DNA from 2 places in the Kocuria flava genome. Region 1 is predicted to be linked to the other one. Evidence: predicted binding sites of a transcription regulator. Region 1 holds the regulator's gene; the other holds the start of a gene.

Evidence for each region. The regulator HrcA, encoded in region 1, represses chaperone genes, less so after heat shock. The targets are predictions, from matches to a motif close to TTNGCACTCGNNNNNNNCGAGTGCNAA.
Region 2: a site for HrcA is predicted at 1,209-1,235, ahead of groL (chaperonin GroEL). Genes of this name have one in related genera too.

Annotation. Positions count from the first base shown of each region.
Region 1 covers NZ_CP013254.1:2,466,271-2,469,546, reverse strand. The annotation lists gene AS188_RS11025 (DUF3097 family protein) at 1-793, opposite strand, end outside; gene hrcA (heat-inducible transcriptional repressor HrcA) at 1,004-2,005, shown strand; gene dnaJ (molecular chaperone DnaJ) at 2,085-3,236, shown strand; gene AS188_RS11010 (16S rRNA (uracil(1498)-N(3))-methyltransferase) at 3,233-3,276, shown strand, end outside.
Region 2 covers NZ_CP013254.1:1,458,089-1,461,364, forward strand. The annotation lists gene AS188_RS17770 (DUF3263 domain-containing protein) at 1-268, shown strand, start outside; gene AS188_RS06575 (hypothetical protein) at 265-495, shown strand; gene AS188_RS06580 (GNAT family N-acetyltransferase) at 544-1,188, shown strand; gene groL (chaperonin GroEL) at 1,441-3,072, shown strand; gene AS188_RS06590 (MgtC/SapB family protein) at 3,235-3,276, shown strand, end outside.

The DNA of each region.
Region 1 (3,276 bases):
CGTAGGTCTCCACCCGCGAGAGGATGTGCTGCCACACCCGCCCCAGGTCCCCGGGCTCCCGGTGCGGCCACCCCAGCGCCGCCGCCGTGCCCGTCTTCCAGTCCGTGCCCCGCGGCACCTCCGGCCACGCCTCGAAGCCCAGCACCCGCGGCCGCACCGCCTGCCAGATGTCCACGTACGGGTGGCCCAGCACCAGCACGTTGCCCGCCGCCCCCGGCACCCGCATCGTCTCCGCCGCGATCCGCGACTCCTTCGACCCCGCCACCAGGTGGTCCACCAGCACCCCGAGCCGCCGCCCCGGACCCGGCCCGAACTCCAGCACCGCCGCCGGCAGGTCGTCCACCCCGTGCAGCGGCTCCACCACGATCCCCTCCACCGCCAGGTCGTGGCCCCACACCTTCGCCACCAGCTCCGCGTCGTGGTAGCCCTCCACCCACACCCGCGAGGCCTTCGCCGTCGAGGCCCGCAGGCCCTCCACCGCCACCGACCCCGACCGGGTGCGCGCCGGCCGCCGCGGCCCCGCCGCCCGGCGCGGCTCCACGACGACGACGGGCTCGCCCTCCAGCAGGAACCCCGGACCCAGCGGGAACGCCTTCACCCGCCCCCGGCGGTCCTCCAGCCCCATCACCCGCATCCCCCCGATGGTCTCCAGGGACACCACGGCACCGACCCACCCCGTGCCCACGTCCTCCAGCAGCAGCCCCGGCTCCACCGGCACCTCCGCCGAGACCGGCCGCCGCCGCGCGAGGGCGTCGTCGTCGAGGGAGCGCGGCCCCCATCCGTAGGTGCTCATCCGTCCATCCCTTCCCGGCCCGCGCACGGGCAACGGGGCCGCGGACCGGCCGGAAGCGTACCAGGCCACACCCCGTGCCCCCGCCCCCCGCCCGGGGGCTACACTGGGGAAACTGGCACTGTGAGCGCCCGAGTGCCAGACCCGGCCCCGCGCCGGGACCACCCACCGCCACCGACGGGCGCCGGACCGGGACCGGGGAAGGAGCGCGACGTGAACCAGCCCAGACGCCTGCAGGTCCTGCAGGCCATCGTCGAGGACTACGTCCGCTACCGCGAACCCGTCGGCTCCAAGGCCCTCGTCGAGCGCCACCGCCTCGGCGTCTCCTCCGCCACCGTCCGCAACGACATGGCCGCCCTCGAGGAGGAGGGCCTCATCGCCGCCCCCCACACCAGCTCCGGGCGCATCCCCACCGACAAGGGCTACCGCACCTTCGTCAACCGCATCGCCGCCGTCAAGCCCCTCTCCGGCCCCGAACGCCGCGCCATCCAGAGCCTCCTCGACGACGCCGCCGACATCGACGACGTCATGGAGCGCACCGTGCGCCTGCTCGCCCAGCTCACCCACCAGGTCGCCGTCGTCCAGTACCCCCACGCCTCCGGCGTCACCGTCCGCCACGTCGAGCTCGTCGACCTCGGCGCCGGCCAGGTCCTCGTCGTCCTCATCCCCACCAACGGCCGCGTCGTCCAGCGCGTCGCCCCCGTCCCCGCACCCCTCGACGAGGACACCCTCCTCGAACTGCGCGCCCGCGTCCTCGCCGCCACCACCGGCCGCACCCTCACCGAGGTCCACGACGCCCTCGAGCTCGCCGCCGCCACCGCACCCCCCGCCCTCGCCGCCGTCGCCGAGACCGTCTCCGCGCTCGCCGCCGGCTCGACCGAGCACCGCATGGCCATGGCCGGGACCGCGAACCTCGCCCGCGCCACCGGGGACTTCAACCTGAGCATCGGGCCGGTCCTGGAAGCCCTCGAGGAGCAGGTGGTCATGCTCCGGCTGCTCTCCGAGATGGAGCAGGACGCCCGCGGCGTCGCGGTGCGCATCGGCGCCCCCAGCGCCGTGGACCCGCTGGCCGAGGCCGCCGTGGTGGCCACCGGCTACGGCCCGCAGGCCCAGTCCAAGGTGGGCGTGGTGGGGCCCATGCGCATGGACTACCCGTCCACCATGGCCGCCGTGCGTGCGGTGGCCCGCTACCTCTCCCGTATCCTCGGGGGCTGACCCTCGCGGGCCCCGGCCCCCGCCGTCCCCCGCGCAGCACCCGACCAGCATCCCGACCGACCCGACAGAACGGACCACGGTGAGCGATCACTACGAAACCCTGGGCGTGTCCCGCGACGCCAGCCCGGAGGAGATCAAGAAGGCCTACCGGAAGAAGGCCCGCCGGCTGCACCCGGACGTGAACCCCGGCACCGAGGCCGCCGAGGAGTTCAAGCGCGTCTCCCACGCCCACGACGTCCTCTCCGACCCCGAGAAGCGGCGCGTCTACGACGCCACCGGCAACGAGAACGGCACCGACACCGGCTTCGGCGGGGGCTTCCCCGGCACCGGCTTCGGCTTCCAGGACATCTTCGACACCTTCTTCCAGGGCGCCGGCGGCGCCGGGGCGGGCCGCCGCGGCCCGGCCTCCCGCACCCGCCAGGGACAGGACGCGCTGATCAACGTGCGCGTGTCCCTGCGCGACGCCGTCTTCGGCACCGAGAAGAAGATCACGGTCGACACGGCGGTGGTGTGCCCCACGTGCAACGGCACGTGCTGCCAGGAGGGCACCCAGCCCGAGACCTGCGAGGTCTGCCACGGCTCCGGGCAGGTCCAGCGCCAGGTCCAGTCCATCCTCGGCACCGTCGTCACCGCCGCCCCGTGCGCCACCTGCCAGGGCTTCGGCACCGTCATCAAGCACCCCTGCCACGAGTGCTACGGCGAGGGCCGCGTGCGCGACCGCCGCCCGTTGACCGTCAAGATCCCGGCCGGGGTCTCCACCGGCAACCGGATCCGGCTCTCGGGCCAGGGCGAGGCCGGCACCGCCGGGGGCCCCAACGGCGACCTCTACGTCGAGCTCAAGGTCGACCCCGACCCCACCTTCGAGCGGCAGGGCGACGACCTGCACGCCCGCGTGCGCCTGCCCATGACCTCCGCCGCGCTGGGGACGACGCTGACGCTGGAGACCTTCGACGGCGAGCGCGAGCTCGCGGTGGAGCCCGGCACGCAGACGGGGCACACCGTCACCCTCCACGACCTCGGCGCCACCCGCCTGCGCGGCGGGGGCCGCGGCGACCTGCACGTCCACCTCGAGGTCGAGACCCCCTCCGGGCTCGACGACGAGCAGCGCGAGCTCCTCGAGCAGCTCGCCCGGCTGCGCGGCGAGGAGCAGTCCACCGGCACCACGCTGAACTCCCCGGCCGGCTCCGGCGGGTTCTTCTCCCGCCTGCGGGACCGGTTCACCGACCTGTGAGCCGCCCCGTCTTCCGCGCCGACCCCGGCACGCTCGGGGC
Region 2 (3,276 bases), 1.0 Mb from region 1:
GCACCCCGCCGCGGACGGGCGCCCGGACGAGGAGCAGGGCGCCGGCGGGGCGGAGGGCCTGGACGAGCTCGACCGGCAGATCCTCGCCCTGGAGAACCTGCAGTGGAAGTACCAGGGCGCCAAGGAGATGGAGATCCGGCGCCGGCTGAACCTCTCGCCCACCCGCTACTACCAGCGGCTCAACGTGCTGCTCGACAGCCGGGCCGCGCTCGCCCACGACCCCATGCTCGTGACGCGGCTGCGCCGGCAGCGGGGGGACGCCGGATGAGCGTGCCCGCCCGCGACGAGTTCGACGACGTCCCCGAGGGCGGTCCGCGCCAGGGCGCGCACCGCGCGGAGCCGGCCGCCGCCCGGGTCGGGGCCGGGGAGCTCACCGCGATCGTGCTCGCCGGGGCCCTGACCCTCGGGGTCGGCGCGTGGGCGGCCGGGCCCGGACTCGGCGCCGCCGGGCCCGGCGTGCCCCGTCCCGCCGCCACCGGCCCCGCCGCGCCCTGACCCCGGGCCGCGGCAGCCGCCCCACCCGCCCCACGAGAGGACCGACCTGTGCGAATCGACGGCGAGAGAGTGCGCCTGCGGGACTGGACCGAGGCGGACCTGGCCGCCTACGAGGCCTGGATCGTGCCCCCGGAGGACGGCGGCGAGCACGCGTGGCAGCGCACCGACGGGCCCTTCTACCCCAACTTCACCGCCGAGTCCGCGCAGCGCTGGCTGACGGTGCTGCGCGGGCACGTCGAACAGGCCGACTGGCCGGACCCGCGCGAGACCATGGTCGTGGCCGACGCCCGCGACGACCGGTTCATCGGGCAGGTCTCCTGGTACTGGACCGAGAAGCCCACGGAGGACCCCGGCACCGGCACCCACCTGCTGCCGCTGCGCTCGCTGGGGATCACGATCTACTCCCCGGAGCACTGGCGCGGCGGCTGGGGCACCGAGGCCCTGCGGCTGTGGATCGACCACCTCTTCGCCCGCTCGGACTCCCACCGGCTCGACCTCGAGACGTGGACCGGCAACGAGGGCATGTGCCGGGTCGCGCGCAAGCTCGGCCTCACCGAGGAGGCCCGCTTCCGCCGCGCCCGCAAGGTCGCCGGGCAGTTCCACGACCGGCTCTTCTTCGGCGTCCTCCGGGAGGAGTGGCAGGGGCCGGGCGGGGCCGGCGCGGCGTCGTCGCCCTCCCCGGGCGACACCTGAGCCCGGAGGGCTCAATGGGGTTTGCACTCTCCCCGGACGAGTGCCAAGATTGCGATTAGCACTCAGTCGCGTGGACTGCCAGCGGACCCGGTCCCCGGGCCGGACCCGGCGTCACGGGCGCGCGAGTGGGAACTCAGCCACCACGGTGAGGTGGCGTGCGGCCCCGGGAAGAGACCGGTGCCGCACGCGCCGTCCGTCGCGGGCACCGTGGAGGCCGACCGTTTGTCTACCGTCCAGGAGGGACGAAGTTCCATGGCAAAGATGATTGCTTTCGACGAAGAGGCCCGCCGCGGTCTCGAGCGCGGCCTGAACACCCTCGCCGACGCCGTCAAGGTCACCCTCGGCCCGCGCGGCCGCAACGTCGTGCTCGAGAAGGCCTGGGGCGCCCCGACGATCACCAACGACGGCGTGTCCATCGCCAAGGAGATCGAGCTCGAGGACCCCTACGAGAAGATCGGCGCCGAGCTCGTCAAGGAGGTCGCCAAGAAGACCGACGACGTCGCCGGTGACGGCACCACCACCGCGACCGTCCTGGCCCAGGCGCTCGTCAAGGAGGGCCTGCGCAACGTCGCCGCGGGCGCCGACCCCCTGAGCCTCAAGCGCGGGATCGAGAAGGCCGTCGAGGCCGTCACCGAGGAGCTGCTCACCTCCGCCAAGGAGGTCGAGACCGAGGACCAGATCGCCGCCACCGCGTCCATCTCCGCCGGCGACGCCGAGATCGGCCGCCTCATCGCCCAGGCGATGGAGAAGGTCGGCAAGGAGGGCGTGATCACGGTCGAGGAGTCCAACACCTTCGGGCTGGAGCTCGAGCTGACCGAGGGCATGCGCTTCGACAAGGGCTACCTCTCCGGCTACTTCGTCACCGACGCGGACCGCCAGGAGGCCGTCCTCGAGGACCCCTACGTCCTCGTCGTGAACTCCAAGATCTCCGCCGTCAAGGACCTGGTCCCCGTCCTGGAGAAGGTCATGCAGGCCGGCAAGCCGCTGCTGATCATCGCCGAGGACGTCGAGGGCGAGGCCCTGGCCCTGCTGGTGCTCAACAAGATGCGCGGCTCCATCAAGTCCGTGGCCGTCAAGGCCCCGGGCTTCGGCGACCGCCGCAAGGCCCAGCTGGCCGACATCGCGATCCTCACCGGCGGCCAGGTCATCACCGAGGAGGTCGGCCTCTCCCTCGAGACCGCCACCCTCGACCTGCTCGGCCAGGCCCGCAAGGTCGTCGTGACCAAGGACGAGACCACCATCGTCGACGGCGCCGGCACCGCCGAGGAGATCGAGGGCCGCGTGGCCCAGATCCGCGCCGAGATCGCCAACTCCGACTCGGACTACGACCGCGAGAAGCTGCAGGAGCGCCTGGCCAAGCTGGCCGGCGGCGTGGCCGTGCTCAAGGCCGGTGCCGCGACCGAGGTCGAGCTCAAGGAGCGCAAGCACCGCATCGAGGACGCCGTGCGCAACGCGAAGGCGGCCGTCGAGGAGGGCATCGTCGCCGGCGGCGGCGTGGCCCTGATCCAGGCCGGCCAGAAGGCCTTCGAGAAGCTGCAGCTCACCGGCGACGAGGCCACCGGCGCCAACATCGTCAAGGTCGCCATCGACGCCCCGCTGAAGCAGATCGCCCTCAACGCGGGCCTCGAGGCCGGCGTCGTGGTCGACAAGGTCCGCGGGCTGGCCCAGGGCCACGGCCTCAACGCCGCCACGGGCGAGTACGAGGACCTCATGGCCGCCGGCGTCGCCGACCCGGTCAAGGTCACCCGTTCAGCCCTGCAGAACGCGGCGTCCATCGCCGGGCTGTTCCTGACCACCGAGGCCGTCGTCGCCGACAAGCCGGAGCCCGCGGGCGCCGGTGCCGGCGGCGAGGACGCCATGGGCGGCATGGGCGGCATGATGTGATCGACGGATCCCCGTCGGGCGCCTGAGGCGCCACCGGCACGGGCCGGGCACCCCCTTCTCGCGAGGGGGCGCCCGGCCCGTCGTCGTCCCCGCCCGCTCCGGACGTTCCGCGGGCGCCCGCCGTGGTGTTCAATCGAGGGACCACCCGCCGGAGGAGGTGCCGTGGACGCCGTCGACTGGGGCCCGGTCCCGCTGCAGATCACC